Regions from separate parts of the Peribacillus sp. FSL E2-0159 genome, predicted to be linked through region 4. Evidence: riboswitches for the same ligand, from Rfam matches in the RefSeq annotation. Region 4 holds a riboswitch; each other region holds the start of a gene.
What was found. A riboswitch is a leader RNA that binds a small molecule or an ion and turns the genes downstream of it on or off. The one in region 4 is predicted to bind S-adenosylmethionine.
Positions count from the first base shown of each region.

Region 1: it holds a riboswitch for S-adenosylmethionine, as region 4 does, so the genes downstream of both, mtnK (S-methyl-5-thioribose kinase) here and NYE63_RS26440 (methionine ABC transporter ATP-binding protein) in region 4, are expected to answer to the same signal.
Region 2: it holds a riboswitch for S-adenosylmethionine, as region 4 does, so the genes downstream of both, mmuP (S-methylmethionine permease) here and NYE63_RS26440 (methionine ABC transporter ATP-binding protein) in region 4, are expected to answer to the same signal.
Region 3: it holds a riboswitch for S-adenosylmethionine, as region 4 does, so the genes downstream of both, NYE63_RS02810 (sugar ABC transporter substrate-binding protein) here and NYE63_RS26440 (methionine ABC transporter ATP-binding protein) in region 4, are expected to answer to the same signal.

Region 1 is NZ_CP152053.1:3,499,582-3,504,594, reverse strand. Features, by position in the region: gene NYE63_RS17035 (S41 family peptidase) at 1-113, shown strand, start outside; gene NYE63_RS17030 (LCP family protein) at 231-1,118, shown strand; gene mtnA (S-methyl-5-thioribose-1-phosphate isomerase) at 1,296-2,342, opposite strand; gene mtnK (S-methyl-5-thioribose kinase) at 2,357-3,559, opposite strand; SAM riboswitch class I at 3,638-3,791, opposite strand; partial or broken gene NYE63_RS17015 (carbon-nitrogen family hydrolase) at 3,863-4,645, opposite strand; gene NYE63_RS17010 (pyridoxal phosphate-dependent aminotransferase) at 4,745-5,013, shown strand, end outside.
Region 2 is NZ_CP152053.1:3,178,965-3,183,977, forward strand. Features, by position in the region: gene mmuM (homocysteine S-methyltransferase) at 1-362, opposite strand, end outside; gene mmuP (S-methylmethionine permease) at 352-1,746, opposite strand; SAM riboswitch class I at 1,829-1,931, opposite strand; gene NYE63_RS15440 (flavin reductase family protein) at 2,164-2,772, opposite strand; gene NYE63_RS15445 (alpha/beta hydrolase) at 2,793-3,401, opposite strand; gene NYE63_RS15450 (ring-cleaving dioxygenase) at 3,401-4,348, opposite strand; gene NYE63_RS15455 (ring-cleaving dioxygenase) at 4,373-5,013, opposite strand, start outside.
Region 3 is NZ_CP152053.1:564,205-569,217, reverse strand. Features, by position in the region: gene NYE63_RS02820 (ABC transporter permease) at 1-320, opposite strand, end outside; gene NYE63_RS02815 (sugar ABC transporter ATP-binding protein) at 322-1,824, opposite strand; gene NYE63_RS02810 (sugar ABC transporter substrate-binding protein) at 1,881-2,993, opposite strand; SAM riboswitch class I at 3,109-3,214, opposite strand; gene NYE63_RS02805 (GTPase domain-containing protein) at 3,310-5,013, opposite strand, start outside.
Region 4 is NZ_CP152053.1:5,386,382-5,391,394, reverse strand. Features, by position in the region: gene NYE63_RS26445 (O-acetylhomoserine aminocarboxypropyltransferase/cysteine synthase family protein) at 1-926, shown strand, start outside; SAM riboswitch class I at 1,045-1,157, shown strand; gene NYE63_RS26440 (methionine ABC transporter ATP-binding protein) at 1,325-2,359, shown strand; gene NYE63_RS26435 (methionine ABC transporter permease) at 2,352-3,020, shown strand; gene NYE63_RS26430 (MetQ/NlpA family ABC transporter substrate-binding protein) at 3,036-3,872, shown strand.

The DNA of each region.
Region 1 (5,013 bases), 1.9 Mb from region 4:
CGATTAAAGATGATACTACCGTGAAATTGATGCAGGTCATCCGTGAGAAAATCCTTAAGAACGACACACAAGTGAAAAAAGCGGTAGAAGTATTAAAGAAAGAAATCAAATAAATGATTTTGCCCGAAAAGCCGGCCAACGATTATCGTTAGCCGGCTTTTTTGTCGTTTAATGCATAGGATTCCAACATTAGGCGGAAAATAGGGGTAATTTTCCAATGAGGTGAGGTAATGAAAGAAAAGGTATTGTTCATATATCTATTGATCTTGATTCTGGCAGGCTGCACCTATGCCCCTTTACCCAAACAAAATGGAAATGCAGGTACGGAAAAAAAACTAACCAAAGAAGAGAACCAGGAAAGCGTGAAAACATTTCTGTTAATCGGTGTTGATACAAGGGGAGAGCAAAAATCTCGATCAGATGCGATTATCCTTGCAAAATACTTTCCTGAGCAGGGGAAACTGAAGCTGGCTTCCATTATGCGTGATAGTTATGTGAAAATCCCCGGGAATAAATCAGGATACAACAAAATAAATGCAGCTTATTATTATGGTGGAAGGGAACTGCTCAAGAAAACCATACAGGAAAATTTCGGTGTGAAGGTCGATCATGTAGCGGTAATTGACTTCCAGGGTTTTGTGAAGATGGTCGATTTACTTGCACCTGAGGGGGTAGCGGTGAATGTGGATCAGGAAATCATTGATGATATGAGCATTCAAGCAAGCGTCGGTAAAAATGTTTTACATGGTGAGGAAATATTGAAATATGTCCGTTTTAGACATGACGATGAAAGTGATTTTGGAAGGGTAGAGCGTCAACAAGAAGTAATGGTTCAATTAAAAACAGCGTTTATAAATCAGATCTCATCCTTCGAAGGGATGGCAGCCCTTCCTAGTATCATCGAACAAGGACTCTCGTACTTGGATACAGATATTGGACTGAAAACAATAATGGAGATGGGTCCAAAAGTTGTCATCCATACACCGGACACTGTCGAAACCTTAAGGGTTCCAGTGGAAGGAAGCTTTAAAGATGAAATATATCCCCAGTCCGGAGCTGTTTTGGAAATGGACTACACTAAAAATAAGAAGGAACTTCAGGAATTCTTTTCAAAATAATAAGAATTTCCAATTCTCTTTTGTTATCGAAAACATCCTTATATTAAGCGAATATGTTCGAATTCACTTAAATTATTGTAATATAGACCTCGCAAGAATAATCATAATCGATCATCTTTAAAAAACGAGAGGGATACGAAATCCTTCTCGTTTTTTATCACCATTAAAGGAGCCTGATCAATTAACAAAATGAGGAATGTTTTTGATGAAATCAGGTGTTATGATGCCGTTTTCGGTAATGATGCTTGTAATTAGATGATTCGGAGTAACGTCAAAGGCTGGATTGAAAGTCTTCACGTTTTCCGGAGCGATCCTTACACCTTGAATGAAGGTGATTTCCGCTTCATTCCGTTCTTCAATCGGTATGGATGTGCCGGATTCGATAGATAGGTCGAATGTGCTTGATGGTGCAGCCACATAAAAGGGGATACCAAAGTGCTTGGCTAATATGGCCAATCCCAATGTCCCAATTTTATTGGCTGTATCTCCATTAGCCGCAATCCTGTCGGCCCCGACGATAATTCCATTTATTCGTTTCTGGTGAATCGTATGGGCAGCCATATTATCAGAAATTAAGGTGACATCAACCCCCGCTTGCATCAATTCCCAAGCAGTCAAACGCGCCCCTTGTAGGACAGGCCTGGTTTCACATGCGTACACTTTTAGCGGAAAGTCCCTTTCTTTAGCCAGGTGGAAGGGAGCCAAGGCTGTGCCATACCGAGCTGTGGCAATTCCCCCAGCGTTGCAATGCGTTAGAATGGAATCTCCTCTAGTGAATAAGGATAAACCATGTTCCCCGATTTTCCTGCACATTTCTTCATCTTCAGCAAAGATTGCTTTAGCCTCCGATACAAGTGCTTCCTTGGCAGTTGAAATGCTTTGCGCAGCTTGCAAGGTGTTTTCCATCCTCCTTAAAGCCCAAAAAAGGTTGACTGCAGTTGGCCGTGAAGAGGCGAGTTTTTCAATATGCCTCGTTACATTTTTCTTGAACTCCTCTAATTCAGCGGTTGTTTCCTGTTTGGCACCAAGTGCAACACCAAATGCTGCCGTCAGTCCAATTGCAGGGGCACCGCGAACTTTTAAAGTCAAAATGCTGTCATATACATCATCAACAGAATGAAGTTCGATAAATTCAGTTATGGAAGGAAGGGCTTGTTGATTTAATAATGTAATATGGGTATCATCCCATTGTACCGAATATGGTAAGGGTGCTAGTGTAGTCATGTGCAGGTCTCCTTTTAAATGGTTGAATAAGATGGCAGTGTACGTTGCTTCAATGCTTCAATGACAGCTGGAACATCTAATTCTTCCCGTTTTTTAATTAAAAAAGCACCAATTTCCAATGTTGCCGTTTTGGCAGCGATCCTTGTTTCTTTATCATCAATGACGTTTAAATCGGCAACATGGGAAAGGCCAATGGTTCGCCGAATCAGTTCACAGCCGGCAAAACCGAATGCATCTTTTTTGAATTTTGTCAGTAAATAAGGCAGATACCCTTTCACATGACGGAATGGGCTTTTATTTTGGTCTTCCCATAATTCGGTATAAGTTTCTTCAAAGGCATTCCAAAATTCATGAAGGTGTGAGAAAATCTCTTCCTTTCCAGCGCCATTTCGTGTAATTGCTTGAAAGAGAAGGTTGGCGGTGTATTGACCAAGGTCAAAACCAACTGGCCCATAAAAAGCGAATTCCGGATCAATAACCTTTGTTTCAGTTTCACTTGCAAATATACTTCCAGTATGTAAATCTCCATGAAGCAAGGCTTCCTGCTCGGTTTCAAAGCTTTGTTTCAGCTTAGCGACCTCAAGTATCACATCTTGGTCATTCCATATATTTTTGGCGGCATCAGTCAATTCCACCTCGAAATCTCCCGGGAGTTCCTCAAAAAATGGATCTGTGAAAATAAAGACCTCAGTGATTTTGCAGAGTTCCGGATTGGTGAAATGCCGGGCCACTTCCTTTTTCGCGGATGGTTCTAAATGATAATCGGATGTATAAAATGCCGTCTTCGCAACATATTCACCAATATGCTGTGAAAGCAAAGGATATGAATCGCCATCGATCAATCCTGTTCTTACGATTTTCAAGTGTGATAAATCCTCCATGACTGTGATGGCAAGCTGCTCATCCGAATAATAGACTTGCGGTACGAATTCGGGGCAATAGCTTCTGAAATGAATCAGTGCATTCGCTTCAATGGAAGCCCTTTTCAATGTCAGCGGCCAGCTTTCACCAAGTACCTTGGCATAAGGGACCGCTTGTTTGATTATTATTCCTTTGTTTGTGACTGTGTCTGTAATATGAAAAACATAATTTAAGTTTCCATCGCCGATTTCTTTACACTTTAAACTTGCATCCGCATTGACCAACCCAAGTTTTTTTGCAAGGGTTATAGCTGTTTCGTTTGTCAATCTCTTAAAATTTGAATGGTTTTGAGTCATTCTTTTTCCCTCCAGATTCAAAATAAGAATAAAAAAGCCTCTTTCAAATAGAAAGAGGCAGAAGTTTTGGCTTCGGACCTCTTATCTTCCAGAAAATGAATTCTGGTGGAATTAGCACCGTGCTCTGTGGATTTTATAATCCGGCGGTGAATCCGCCCCATTTCACAATGGTATTACAGTCGGTTGCTGGGCTTCATAGGGCCTTTATCCCTCAGCCTGCTCTTGATAAGAGTAAATGTTTTCTGAAATTTTAATCTTCGGGAAAATAATATCAACATTTTAAATAGTTTGTCAATGGGTAAATTAATAAAAATCAGGGCGGCGATGTTCGAATACGGGTATTTTGTTACGGGCTTCCGTAACTTTATTGAAGTCCAAGATGCCTGTCAAGAGTTCGTTTCCTTCTCCGGCTTCACTTATGATATTCCCCCATGGATCAAAAATTAAGGAATGACCCGCAAATATATTATTGACATCCGAACCTGAACGATTTACGGCTACAACATAGGCTTGGTTCTCGATGGCACGGCTAATCAATAAGGCTCTCCAGTGATCGAGTCTCGGCTTTGGCCATTCAGCCGTAACGAATAGAACTTCCGCGCCTTGTACGGTATGGACTCGCTGCCAATCAGGGAAAAGGATGTCATAACAAACGAATCCAGCACATATTTTTTCATCAAGAGTAAATAAACCATCTTTTTCTCCTGGCTGCAGGAAATGATGTTCATCCTTTAACTGAAATAAGTGAAGCTTATCATATTCTTTAATGAGATTTCCATGTTAATCTATGATGATCATGGTGTTATAGATCCCTTTGCTTGTCTTTTTCGCAATGGACCCGCCTATTGTGTTAATCTGGTGTTTCTTTGCCAGTCTTTTAAAAAATTCATTCGTCTTTTCTGCCTCTTGATCAGCAATCTCATTTAACCTGGTCAAGTCGTATCCGGTTGTCCAAAGCTCTGGTAATATGACGATATCGGGTTCTGACCGTGCAGCTTTTTCCATCCATTGTTCTGCAACCTGAAAATTGAAATCAGGTTGCCCGAAGGCTATATCCATTTGAATACAAGCTATTTTCCACTTCATCGCTTAAAACGACCATATGTAAAAAATGCTTTACAAGACTATGATAAACATATATCATTTGTGACTAGAATTTCAAGAAATTTCAGAGAAGGTGTATAAATGGTGCAATTTGAAAAATCCAGACAGCTTCAGGACCTGCCCAAGCAGTTTTTTGCTTCACTAGTCGCAAAAGTCAATGCGATCACGGCGCAAGGACATGATGTCATTAATTTAGGCCAGGGAAACCCTGATCAGCCGACGCCAGAACATATCGTGAAAAGTTTGCAGTCTGCCGCTGAAAAAACGATTAATCATAAATATTCGCCATTCCGGGGACATCAATATTTAAAAGATGCTGCTGCCGTCTTTTATGAACGTGAATACGGTGT
Region 2 (5,013 bases), 2.2 Mb from region 4:
ACCAATGGTTTAGGTCTAATCGTTTGATATTCTTCCTTCCAAAATTCATCTCTTGCTTTTCTTGCAAGTAAAACCGTTTTCCGGATTAGATCCAAAGCCTCTTTTTCTTGTATTCCTCGTAGGGCAAAACCTTCAACTGTTGCTTGGTAGCTTGCCGTTATCGCACAGTCAGCACCAGCACGAAAGTAGTCATAGTGAACCCGATAAATCACTTCTGGATTTTCAAGTAATACACGTGCAGACCACAGGGGATCGTCCAAATCACACCCATGCCTTTCAAGCTCTGTAGCTAAAGCTCCATCCAAAATCATGACTGAATGATCTCGTAAAATTGCGTCAATTGGGTTCATTTTATTCTTCATGATCTACTCCTCTTTTCTTTATAGTTTGTGTCAGATAATAACTTCCATAGCAAAATAAAATAAACGGAATGCCACAATATAGTGCAATTCTTTGTGTAGGATCAAATGCAATTCCGATGCAAGAAGCAAGACATAGCATAAAAGAAACGATTGGTACGAGTGGATATAATGGTGTATGATAAGCCAAATCATTTACTGAATTTCCATCTTTTATAAATCGTCTGCGAAATAGAAACTGTGACGCACTAATACTCATCCAAACTACAACCACGGCTAGTCCAGAAATGGATACAAGCACTATGTATACAGTATCCGGTGCAATGATACTCGAGAAAAGGGCTAAACCACCGCCCACCATACTGAAAATGACTGCATTTACCGGAACACCCCGTTTTGTCAATTTTGCAAATATTGGTGATATAGTTTTCTTATCTGCAAGTGACCAAAGCATCCTGGATGAGGCATATAGTCCTGAGTTTGCAGCAGACAAAATGGCAGTTAATATAACAAAGTTCATAATATCCGCTGCATATGGCACTCCGATCCGTTCCAGAACTGTAACAAAGGGGCTCTCTGATACACTTGCATCCGAAATAGGCAATAATGCGGATAATACAACGATGGTTCCTACAAAAAAGATAATCAATCTCCATAATGTCATACGGATTGCCTTTGGTATCGTTTTTTCTGGATTCACAGTTTCTCCAGCTGCAATTCCGATTAATTCAGTTCCAGAAAATGCGAAATTCACTGCGAGCATCGTCATTAGAATGGCAAAAGCGCCATTCGGAAATAAACCTGCACTTGTAAAATTGGAAAATAACGGAGCAGATTGTGAATTAATTATTGGAATAAAACCTACCATTGCCGCAGCTCCCAGAATAATAAATATCACAATAGCAAATACCTTTATAGACGCAAACCAGAATTCGGATTCAGCGAAAAACTTAACGGTCCACACATTTAATGCCAAGACCAAAATGGCAAATAGAGCACTCCATATCCAGACACTTATTGATGGAAACCATCTCTGCATCAACAATCCTGCAGCCGTGAATTCCGAACCTAGTGCAACAGTCCAAGTTAGCCAATACAACCAGGCTACTGTATACCCTGTCCCTGGTCCGATGTATTTGGCTGCGTAGCTATGAAACGCACCTGTCTCGGGCATATGTACTGCCAGTTCACCTAGACATAGCATGACTAGATAAACCACTAATGCTCCAATCAGATACGAAAGGATGGTGCCAAACGGGCCAGCCTGGTGAATCGTATAACCTGAACTTAAGAATAAACCAGTTCCAATCACCCCGCCAAGCGATAGCATTATTATATGCCGTGCTTGCATTTGCCTTTGAAAATCATGCTTCCTTTTGTTCTCCATTCTTACTCTCCTTAATCTTGCATCCAGAAAAAACGAAAACGCACTCTAAAAAGAGTGCGCTACTGACAAATAAACACGTACGGTCTTATCTATCAAGGTTTCACCCTCTGGAATTAGCACAGTGTCTTTTTAGACCTGTTGCTGAGGTTTCATTGGGCCAGTCCCTCCACCTCTCTGGATAAGAAATTATTTTTTTATAACTTTATCAATCTATGAAAAATTTGTCAAGTTTTGTTTCGGTTGTAAAGACTTTCTTAAAATACTAACAATCATGGCACTTCCAGAATTAAAATGAGATGATTTCTATTTTTGGAACTGTCGCTCACCGTATTAAAATTGATGATAAAGCTAACCCGGATATTTTTGGTTTAAAAAATGACGACATCTTAAAAGATGACGCCATTTTTTTCTTTTCCCTTAAGGACGTTCTATTTCAAATAATTCTCCTAGTTTTGTATAAGTATGACCCGCTAATCTTGCTACAGGTTTTAGCCCATTCTGGTCAATTCGCCCATTATGGTAAATATCTTGCTCTATATGATAGCAGACTATTTTCCCTATCAATAAATCACAACCAGGTGTATTCTTGGAACCTGCCAATGGTATCGCATGCTCTAATGTACATTCAAAGCGTACCTTCGCTTCTTTCAATCCAGGTACGGATACCTTATCACTAACAGCTGGCGTGAAATTAGTAAGACCCAATTCACTTTCGTCAGATGGGAGTTCCTTGGCCGTTCGATTTGCATCAGCAACATTATTTTCATCCGTGATATGAACAACGAATTCACCTGTTTGAATTGCATTTCGGGCTGTGTCCTTTGAAACTCCTTCTTTCCGTTGAACAGAAATGGAAATCATCGGAGGATTGGAACTGACTATGTTGAAAAAGCTGAACGGCGCTATATTGATCGTACCGGTTTCGGATTGTGTCGTAACCAGGGCTATAGGTCTCGGTATAATGCTTCCAGTCAAAAACTTATAATTTTCCCGTTCAGTCAGACTTTCAGGATTAACTGAAATCATCTTCATTCCCTCTTTCATTCTTATATAAAGTTCTTATGAAACCATGAACCTGCTGCCTCGACCTCTGAACGTGTTAACTGATGACCGTAATTTTCCCAGTGAACATCCACCTTAGCACCAGCTTGCAGTAAAAGTTGATTAAGTTCATCAGTTTCTTCTGCGGGGCAAATCGGATCGTTTTTACCTGCAGCAATAAATACAGGTATATCCGAAAGGGGCGGCAAAGCAATCCCACGTCTCGGCACCATTGGATGATGAAGAATCGCTCCCTTTAGTGCCGCTTCGAAATGGAACATCAAACTTGCGGCTATATTTGCACCATTAGAATAACCTAATGCTACCACTTTGTCACGATCGAAGTCATATTGGCCGGACGCTAATTCCAAGAAGTCATAAAGCTCCTTCGTACGGAAGATCAAATCTTCTTCATCAAAAACCCCTTCAGCTAAACGGCGGAAATAACGAGGCATTCCGTTTTCAAGTACATTTCCCCGTACGCTCAATACAGATGAACCCGGTGAAACCATTTCCGCTAACGGCAAGAGATCTGTTTCCGTTCCTCCAGTGCCATGTAAAAGCAAAAGTAAGGGTGCTTCCGGATTACTTCCTTGTTGAAAAATATGCTTCATCATTTATCCTCCTCTAGTACTCTCGGCAAAGCCGGCAGTAACGTTTTCTCCATGATCTCCCTTTTTTCTTCCAGCCATGGCGGCAGCATTAATTTACTACCCATCGTTTCCTTCGTTTCATCATGAGCAAAGCCAGGTGGATCTGTGGCAACTTCAAAGAGTATGCCTCCATCTTCCCGAAAATAAATGGCATCGAAGTATTGACGGTCTTTAAAGGGTGTCACACCATAGCCATGGTTTGCGATATGCTCTCTCCATTCTTGATGATCTTCATTATCGATTGCACGCCATGCAAGGTGATGGACAGTTCCCACTCCTATTTTCCCATTTGGCAAAACCGTTTTTTTAACATCTATCAAATTTCCGACGTCCGATGTGGATTTGAAGCGAATGTAATCGCCCTCTTCCCCAATCATTTGCAGGCCCATCACTTCCTCTAATAGATTCATCGTTTTGATCGGGTTTGACGTCAATAATACGGCACCGCCGAATCCCTTGACCGCCTTATCGGCTGGTACACCGCCGAATGACCACTCGCTATTTTTTCCTTCTTTACGCTCAACCAGCTCAAGTTGCAAACCATGTGGGTCTTGAAATTCCAAATATTCCTCACCGAAACGTGAAACCTTTTCAAAATTTATGTTAAATTTACCCAAACGCATTTCCCAAAAGCCCATTGACCCTTCCGGAACGGCATATATTGTAACCCCCACTTGTCCAGAGCCAATTGTCCCCCGGTATGCTCCTGGCCAAGGAAAGAAAGTGATGATAGAGCCCGGTGAACCTGATTCATCTCCGAAATATAAATGATAAGTGCCTGGATCATCGAAATTAACGGTTTTCTTCACCATACGCATTCCCAATACTCCAGCATAAAAATCCACATTTTCTTGAGGATTGCCTACAATTGCGGTTATATGATGTATTCCAGCATTTTGCTTTTTCATGCCGATTACTTCCTTTCCCGTTGATTAATTTGTTGATTTTGTATGCAGTGGTTTTAAATTCGATTCAATATCCTTTCTTTTCGGTTCTAAAAAAGGCGGCAGGGCAAGGTTCTCACCTAGGTGCTGCTCGGCTTCATCCACTGCAAAACCAGGCCCATCAGTAGCTAGTTCAAATAATATGCCATTCGGCTCCCTGAAATAGAGTGAACGAAAATAAAAGCGGTCCACATATCCCGAGTTCACGAATTTCGATTCACTGATTTTCTCTATCCATTTTCTCAATTCTTCTTCATTATTCACACGGAAGGCAACATGGTGTACTCCACCCCTCCCTAACCTTTCCCGAGGTATGTCATTCCTTTCTTCAATATGGAGTTCCGCTCCTGTTCCTCCCTCACCTGTCTCGTAAACGACAATCGGGTTTTGCCCCCTAATTGATGATGGGTATGTGCCTAATTTCCTAAATCCCAATACCTCGGTAAGAACACTTTTTGTTTGTTCAATATTGGGTACAGTAAGTTTTACTGGTCCTAATCCAAGGATGGAAAACTCTTGCGGTACCGGGCTTCCATCCCACGGTAATCCTCCTTGAACGCCGTTATTATCCTGATCGGAAACCAGAAGAAGCCTCTGCCCTTCAGGATCTTTAAAAGAAAGCACCTTCC
Region 3 (5,013 bases), 1.0 Mb from region 4:
GCGATTAATGTATCCTGCGAAAACCAGACAAACATTGATATGACGATGGCATTGGCCAATGATGCGACGGAGCCGACGGAAAGGTCGAAGCCATCCACGGTCAGGGATATCGTAATGCCAATCGCAATGATGGTCACGATTGAAATGGAACGCAGGATGTTGATCAGATTATTCGTTTGAATGAAAGATGGATTGGACACGGCAAAAATTCCAATCAGAATGATAATCGTCAATATTGTGCCGTATTTATAGAAAAAGTCGAATAGTTCCACCTTTTTCTTCGCTTTCGCTGTCTGTGTAACAGGAATGGGTATGCTCATTCTATTTTCCTCCTGTTGAATAGAATAATAGTTCTTCTTCATTCGTTTTGCTCGTTTCTAATTCGATGACTGTGCTCCCGTCATATAACACATATGTCCGGTTGGTAATGCCAATGATTTCGGAAAGCTCGGATGATGCATAAATAATCGCTTTCCCATTCCTTGCAAGCTTTGCAATCAATTCGAATATATCCTTCTTGGCTCCAACATCGACCCCTTTCGTTGGTTCATCGAATATGTATACATCCGCATCGGCCATAAGCCATTTCCCAATGGCAACTTTTTGCTGGTTACCACCTGAAAGGTTTTCAACATTCACTTCTCCTGAAGGAGTTTTAATGCCGAGACTTGCGATCATTTCCTTCGCCTTTTCCTTTTCCGCCTTACGATCCACGAAGCTGAACGTCTTGCAGAATTTGCCGAGACTGGCTGCGGTCAAGTTCGCCGAGACTGATTCCTGAACGAGGACCCCTTCTTTCCTGCGTTCCTCAGGTACAAGTGCCAGACCGCTTTTTACTGCTTCGTGCGGTGATTTTATAGAAAGCTTTCGACCATTCAGGATGACTTCGCCCGCTGTGATCGAAGTATGACCGAAAAGGGTTTTACACAGCTCCGTTTTCCCAGCCCCGACCAAACCTGCCAAGCCGATTATCTCGCCTGCTTTAATATTCAGGCTAACATTTTTAACTTTCTCTGCATCTGACAATCCCTTCACTTCCAGAATAACGTCGCCAATCGAAGTATTCACTTCAGGAAACTGTTCATCCATGGTTTTCCCGAGCATGTTCTCTACCACTTCGGTACGGGTTATGTCCTCCTTTTTCCGACACATGACACGCTCCCCATTCCTCATGATCGTAATTTCCTCACAAATTTCAAAAATCTCAGGCAGACGATGTGAAATGAAAATGATTCCCACGCCTTTTTGCTTTAATTCATTTACAATTCGAAAAAGTTCTGTCGTCTCCGTATGACTTAACGGAGCAGTTGGCTCGTCGAGAATCAGGAATTTGCATTCTGTCGAAACGGCTCTTGCTATCAGGACCATCTGTTTTTCAGCCAAGGTAAGGTCTCTTACCAGCTTTTTCGAAGGGACACGAATTTTCATATCTTCAAGAATATTAGCGGCTTGGTTGTGCAGCTCTTTCCATTGGATTCTCTGTTTTTTCCCCATGTTTTGGACCATATCATTCAACATTACATTTTCCCCAACCGTTAAATAAGGGATGAGGGCGGTATCCACTTCCTGATAAACAATTTGAATGCCTTGTTCCTGAGCCGCTTTTGGAGAGCGGATATCCCGCTTCATCCCATCAATAAAAATGTCACCTGAATAATGAACATGGGCTCCCGATAAAACTTTCATTAACGTCGATTTCCCTGCTCCGTTTGCACCGACCAATGCGTGGGCTGTCCCTGATTGTACGGAAAAATCGACTTCACTCAGCGCCTTCACCCCCGGAAATTCAATCGAAATCTTCTTCATTTCTAGTTGCGTGCCCATGTCCATTCCCCCTTATTGAACAGACACTCCCTTCACTGGAAAGAGAGTGTCTCTTTTTACTTTTTATAATGATCTTTCAAAACCTTCATCCAATCTTCTTCAAATTCCGTGGATACACCCCAGCCATCGACAATACCAGACAGGTTTGCCATGTTTACCGCTTCTTTTGAAGCTTGGATTTGCTTTTGTGAAATAAGTGAAGCATCCAGGTCATATGTTTGCGGCGTTTCTTCTCCCGCTAATTTTTTAGCCAATATCCTCATATTCACTGCACCGATCAACTTGGGATCGACTGCTGCCGTGTAGGACCACGAGCTATCAGCTGATTGGATTTCCTGGAGATCTGCATTAGATACATCAATTCCATATATCTTCACTTCATCTCGGCCCGCTTCTTTAATCGCCCGGGCTGCACCGATTGCAAAGGCATCCCATGTTGCGAAAATGGCATCCAATTTACCTTTAGGGTATTTATTCAGCATTGCTGCTACAGCATTTTGTGTCTGAACCGAAGTATCAGCAGATGCCACTCCGAATCTTTCGACTTCTTTAATCCCAGGATTTTCTTTTAATTTTTCCTGATAGACTGCATTTCTTCTTACCATTGGAGGAAAACCGTCCACCCAAAGATATGCAATTGCCGCTTCACCTTTCTGCTCTTTTATCAGTTTATCAAAAGCCAGTGTTGCCAATGCTTCATCATCTTGTGAAGTTAATGTCACACCTTCTATTTTAGATAGATCGCTTATTGAATCGAATGTGACAACGCTTTTACCTGCATCAACCAACTTTTGAACGTCATTCACAGTTGCTGCATCATCACCATGGGAAATGATATAGCCGTCGTAATCTTCCTCCAAAGCCTGCGCTATCGCATCATGGAATTTAGCCGTATCACCATTTGCTGTATACGTATCCACTTGAAATCCCAGTGCTTCTCCCTCTTCTTTTGCCCCCGCCAGGTATTGAGCCGTATGATCATCACCGCCTATTTTACGGATCACTTTGATTCTGGCTCCATCCCCATCAGCAAATCTTTCCGGGACATTTTCAAATGATACTTTTTCTTCTTTCTTCGATTCTGTGGAACTCTGCCCTGTAGAGCAACCCGTTAAAAGCAATGCCGAAGCGATTGCTGAAATAAATATCCCTTTAATAGACCTTCTCATCTTGTTTCCCTCCATTTTTCCTTATTATTCTTATCAGTTAAGTTGGTGTAAATCCCAAAATAAAAACCTCTCTAATATAGAGAGGTTTAATCGGCTGTTTTGCAGACTTGTCCCTCTCTTATCTGTCAAAACATTTCTGTTTTGCAGGATTTAGCACCAATTCCTAATGGAACGGTTGCTGGGCATCTTAGGGCCAGTCCCTCCGCCACTCTTGATAAGAGATATATTGTGTTACGTTTTCGTAATTAACACTTTATAGGGATATAGTCGTAAAGTCAATAGATTTTTGAATATTTGAAATGTTCCCCGTTATTTTTTATTTTCTTTGAAGCTGGGCTAGACGCTTTTTCTCAATTTTTTCAAGCCTCTCCAACTGCCTTAATTTCACTTCGAACAAAGTGATCGGGTCACGGTAAACTTCCGGATTTTCTTTCATATGCTCCAATGCAGCCTGGTAGTCTTTTATTTCAGTCTGCGTTTGCTCTATCGTTTTTTGAAGTAAAGCAAATGAACTGCGATAGAAAAGTGAGATGTCCCGATCCAAAGATTTTTCAAACAATCCAAATTGGGTAAGGAAACGTTCCGTGATCATTTCGGCAACATCCAGGTAATCTTCACTTTCCAAGTATTTCTTATAACGATTGTACATATTGGCTTTATTTTGCGGTATCGCTCCAAACAGCTTCCCTGCTCCTTTAAGCAGCAATTGTGATGGAGTCCTGCGCAAAAGGATATTAACGTTTTCGATGCGGATACTGCTTGTCATCCGGTCGGCATCACGGCGCCAGTCATCCAATACCCTGAAGTCACCTGCCAGCGTAATCCGTTCTTCTTTGTATAAATCATTGAATCCGGCACTCATCTCATCCATAAACTGCTGGCTTTGTGAGAACTCCATTTGGGAACTGGCAATCCAGTCTTGAAGAGAACGGTAATATTGAGGCATGATCTTATCAGAAATGAAGTTTTGAATCCGCTCATTCATTTCCTGGTTTAACTGTACATGGACCTGACTGAAATCACTGCTTTCCGTTAACGATTTAGAGCAATCCCTCAGTAATTCAGGAATTTTAGTAGAAAGCTGATTTTTCACTTCATCCTTAAGCAGACGATACGACCTTGTGATATTTTCACTTTTTTCTTTTTCCAAATCAGCCAGTTGATTGACCGCCCCATTCAGCTTGACTTCCATCTGTTCATTCCAAGAGATGGAATGCTCGCATTTCCGCTCATTGGCTGCCCGTTTTTCTAACAGATAAGATAAAGTCTTACGAATGAATGCTAGGATTTTTTCAGATCTTCTTTCCTTCCAATTATCATCTTGATAATTCGATTGAAGGAAAGCTGAAAGGTCCTTCAATTGCTGCTTGCTGTCATAAAGTTTGGAGAAAGCGAATACTTTCGCATTCGGGAAATATGCATTCACTTTATCCCATGTTTCGTCTTCCATCCGGACTGCGACCTGATCACTGTATATTGTATCCATTTTGTTTAATAAGAAATGAATCGGCAGTTTCGGTGCCATCATTTGAATTTCCAATAACAAATCCCGTTCGCTGCCGGTGAAAGGCGCCCGGGCATCAAGAACGAACATCAATCCATCACTGCCATGTAAATAGCCTTGGAAATCGGATTCCACGCTTTTTTCCCCATTGAACCCCGGTGTATCCAATAATCGCAGACTATTATTTCTTAGGTAGTCACTGATGATCGTCACATCGACAATAGTCCCGCGCTGGCGGCGTGTTTCATCCAATTCAGTTAGCTCCATGACAACTTTTCTATCTATATCGGTAATTTCAAGGATTTCCAAATCATCCCCGTCTTTGACACTGACTAATGACGAATGATCTTCAGCGGCAATGCTCTCACCAACAATTGACTGAATAAAGGATGTCTTTCCATTTCCTGTACTTCCTACAAGAAGAAGATTGAAATTTTCGGTATTCTTAAGCCCCTCGACCATCCATTTAAGCTTATTGCCAACCCTTAAATCATTATCTTCAGCCCACTGGATAAT
Region 4 (5,013 bases):
TGAAGTTCGTTTCTCCCGATGACCCTGAAAATTTCAAAAGGGCGATTACGCCAAGAACTAAAGCCATTTTTGCTGAAACGATCGGAAATCCAAGTTTGAGGGTGCTCGATATTGAAGCGGTAGCGGAAATCGCCCATGATGCAGGCATACCTTTAATCATTGATAATACCTTCGCGACACCATATCTATGCAGACCAATTGATTTTGGAGCGGATATTGTCATCCATTCCGCTACAAAATGGCTTCTGGGAAATGGAACGACGCTGGGCGGTGTCATCGTGGATGGAGGGAAGTTCGATTGGAACTCGCCAAACTACCCTGGCTTTACGGAGCCTGATCCAAGTTACGACGGTCTGGTATACGCCGAGGCAGTTGGACCTGCTGCATTCATAACGAAAGCCCGAGTCCAGTTACTTCGTGATTTAGGCCCTGCGCTAAGCGCCCAAAGTGCATTCCAGTTTACGCTTGGGCTTGAAACGCTGCATGTAAGGATGAAAGAGCATCTATCAAACACCAAGTCTGTCATTAACTATTTAAAAAACCATCCTGCCGTGACTTGGGTTTCACATCCTGGTGATGAGGATCATCCGGATAAAGCCCTTGCGGATAAATATTTGCCAAAGGGAGCTGGATCAGTCGTTACATTTGGGATACAAGGTAATCGCGAAGCTGGGGCAAAACTTATCAATTCGGTAGAATTATGGTCCCATGTAGCGAATGTTGGGGATGCGAAGAGCTTGATCATCCACCCAGCCAGTACGACCCATCAACAATTGAATGAGGCGGGGCTTGCGAAAGCGGGTGTGCGTGCTGATCAAGTCCGTTTATCTATTGGGATTGAAAATGTAGACGATTTAATAGAAGATTTGGAGCAGGCTATTGAAAAAGCGACGAATATCGTCTCCTTGTCCTCCAAAACGGTTTAAGCAAAGTTCCTGTTCATTCTTGTACTAGAAATAATATACATTGCGCTCCTTTTTTATCTATGATAAAATTTCACCATACTAAAGAACTTAATGATGTACAAAATATTCTATATATTAGCTCTTATCAAGAGAGGTGGAGGGATGTGCCCGATGAAACCCGGCAACCGACAAGGAGATTTCCTTGGAAAGGTGCCAATTCACACAAAGTTTAATCACTTTGGAAGATGAGAGGAAGGCCTGTTTCTTCACCTGCCTTTCTGCTCATGCAGAAAGGTTTTTTCTATTTTAATTGGGGAAAACTTTTGTATGAACAGAAAAAATGGTAGGTGAAACAAATTAATAATGTAGAGAAATCAACTAAGTTCATAGGTTTTATTGGATAAAAGAGGTGAGGATTAATGATTACATTGACGAAAGTCAGTAAGCTGTTCCGTACAGGAAAAGGAAACAGTGAGACGATAAAGGCTGTAAATAATGTGAATGTTGAAATAAATAAAGGCGAGATTTTCGGTATCATCGGATACAGTGGAGCGGGGAAGAGTACTTTGATCAGAATGCTCAATGGATTGGAAACACCTACAGAGGGATCCGTTGTGGTAGCTGAAAAGGAAATTTCAAAAATTAAAGGGGCTCAGCTCCGTAAGGCCCGTCAAGAAATCAGCATGATTTTCCAACATTTCAATCTATTATGGTCAAGGACCGTTCAGGAGAATATAGCTTTCCCATTGGAAATTGCGGGAGTTTCTAAAACTGAACGAACCAAGCGTGTGAACGAATTGATCAAGTTGGTCGGACTGGAAGGCAGGGAAAAGGCCTATCCTTCACAATTAAGCGGAGGGCAGAAGCAAAGGGTGGGAATAGCCAGGGCTCTGGCAAATGACCCTAAAGTGCTGCTTTGTGATGAAGCGACTTCTGCGTTGGATCCACAGACTACCGACTCAATACTCGAATTGCTTGTTGACATCAATCAGCGATTGGGATTGACGATCGTTTTGATAACACATGAAATGCATGTAATACGTAAAATCTGTCATCGCGTCGCCGTGATGGAAAGCGGGCAAGTTGTTGAACAGGGTCCTGTTCTGGATGTTTTCAAGAATCCTAAAGAACAGATGACGAAGCGTTTCGTGCAACAGGTAACGGAACCAGAAGAAACGAAAGAAACGATGGACCATTTGCTCGAACGCTATCCTGCAGGCAAAGTGATTCAATTGACCTTTGTAGGTGATCATGCAGAAAGCCCGTTGATCACCAAGCTTGTACGTAACTTCGAGTTGGATGTCAATATCGTTCAAGGTAAGATTTCCCAAACAAGAAGCGGTTCATATGGAACATTGTTTATCCATCTTGATGGCACAGAGGATGAAATGCTCCGCGCAATCGAATTCATTAAAGCACAGCAGGTAGGCGTGGAGGTGATTACTCATGCTTGAAGAATTATTGCCGAATATTGATTGGGAAGACATTATTGAAGCAACGAAAGAAACGCTTTACATGACAAGCGTCTCTGTAGTAGCAACCTTTTTTATAGGCATAATATTAGGATTGGTCCTCTTCCTGACAGCGAAGGGTAATATGTGGGAAAACCGGGCAGTCAACGGGATCATGAGTGCTGTCGTTAATATATTCCGTTCCATTCCATTTCTTATTTTGATCGTGCTGCTCATTCCTTTCACTAAAGCGCTTGTCGGTTCCATGATCGGAGAGAACGCTGCACTCCCGGCACTTATTATCGGTGCGGCCCCATTTTATGCGCGTATGGTTGAAATCGGCCTTCGTGAAATCGATAAAGGTGTAATTGAAGCCGCTAAATCGATGGGGGCAAAAACGAGCACGATCATTTGGAAGGTCCTTCTTCCAGAGTCGATGCCTGCCCTTATTTCCGGGATTACGGTAACATCGATTGCATTGGTTGGATATACCGCAATGGCCGGGGTCATCGGCGCAGGCGGGCTTGGTAATCTAGCCTATTTGGACGGCTATCAAAGAAATCACAATGACGTTACGCTTGTAGCGACTATCGTTATTCTAATTATCGTCTTCATAATTCAAATTATCGGAGATGTGATTACATCTAAATTGGACAAAAGATAAAGGGAGATGAATAGGATGAAAAAGTTTTTAGGATTTGCGTTAATTTTAGTGTTATCTATCGCTTTGGCTGCTTGTGGAAGTGAAAAGGATAAAAGCGGCAGCGATACGGAAAAAGAATCGAAGAAATTAGTTGTAGGGGCATCCAATGTTCCGCATGCTGAAATCCTTGAGAAAGCTAAGCCGCTTCTTAAAGAAAAAGGAATCGAATTGGAAATCGAAACATTCCAGGACTATGTTTTACCGAATAAGGCGTTGAATGATAAGGAATTGGATGCAAACTACTTTCAACACATTCCATATTTAGAGGGGCAAATTAAAGAAAATGGATATGACTTCGTTAATGCTGGCGGAATTCATATCGAGCCGATTGCTCTATATTCACAAAAATATAAAAGCATTGATAAACTTCCGGAAGGCGCAACAATTATTATGAGCAGCTCTGTTGCTGACCACGGACGTGCGTTATCTCTATTAGAAAAAAATGGCCTGATTACATTAAAAGAAGGCATCGATAAAACGACAGCTACAACTAAAGACATCGTTGAAAATAAGAAAAACCTTAAATTCGATGCTGACTATGAAGCGGCCCTGCTTCCTAAAATTTATGAGAGCGGCGAAGGCGATGCTGTCCTGATCAACTCCAACTATGCAATTGACGCAGGTTTGAATCCGCTTGAAGATTCGATTGCGATTGAAGACTCTGAATCACCATATGTTAACGTTATTGCTGTTAACAAAGGTGATGAAAATAAAGAAGCAATCAAAACGCTAGTAGAAGTATTACATTCTAAAGAAATTCAAGATTTCATCCTTAAAGAATACAAAGGTGCAGTTGTACCGGCAGATAAATAATTCAAGAATGGCGACCTGATTTAATTCAGGCCGCAGTTTGTAAACAAAAAGGTTCCGGAATGTTCTCATTCCGGAACCTTTTTGATTTTTTATTGGATTTGAAGCAGTTAAAGCGATTTGTACTCACGATAGCCCTCTTTATTTGTTGTTGAGTGCCGATGGGCAGAGATAACAACCAAAACGCTTATATTACAAATAGCCATGGTTGCGGAAGAATCTTTCTTTTTCGAGGACTATACAGAGTAAAGCTGGTGTTTTGTTAGTTGCATCTGCGTCAACCAGCTTCAGGTTTTCTAACTTTCTTAATCACTTGTTCAACCAGATGCTCTTAAGAAACGACTATCATGAGTATTTCTGGGTGTTACCATCGTCCTCAACACAAATCCGTTACGGTCTGTCGCCGCATAAATGAATAGGCAAACTGTTTTGTTCGTTCAGCTTTTACATAATGCGTCGCTCATAATTTTTTCCGAACTTAGAAAAGTGAGGCACTTTATCATGGAAACCTTAACCGGCATGGAACGAATAAAGACTGTAGGTGAAAGTGATTCTATCTGATTGTTTAGTCTTAGTGAAGTGGAAAGTAACGTTCAAATTTTGAAAACCTAAAAACTAAAAAACTGTAGACAAACTCATTGATCATCCAGTTTGTTTACAGTCTGCGGCCTAATTTAATTCATTTCATGTTTAATCATGAAAGTGAAGGGTATAGAAATAATGAAGGCAATAAATTGATACACAAATTTGAAAGGATGGTTCACTATCAATACTCTAGATTTAAATGTAACAAGCGAAATGGAAAAGGCGATGCAGTCTTCACATGGGATTGGCTACAGTGAGTACAGTAGAAACTTAGACCTCCGTATCGAGGTTGAGAAAGAACGGGATAGGGAACATGTAAAGTGCAACAAAATGGTCCAGGACCTACAACGCAAAATTCACGGCTAAGCATATAAAAGAGTTCTTTAAAAGATCGGTCTGTAGAGGTAAAATGGAAAGTGGTCCATAAAATAAGGGTTTCCTTATTGGATAAACTTACATAATGCCTGACAGTCCGATTTTTTTCTTTTTCAAGCGGAACGTTCATACCTTGCAATCGAATTCTTCGAACATATATTAATAAGGACAGAGATTTGCTGAA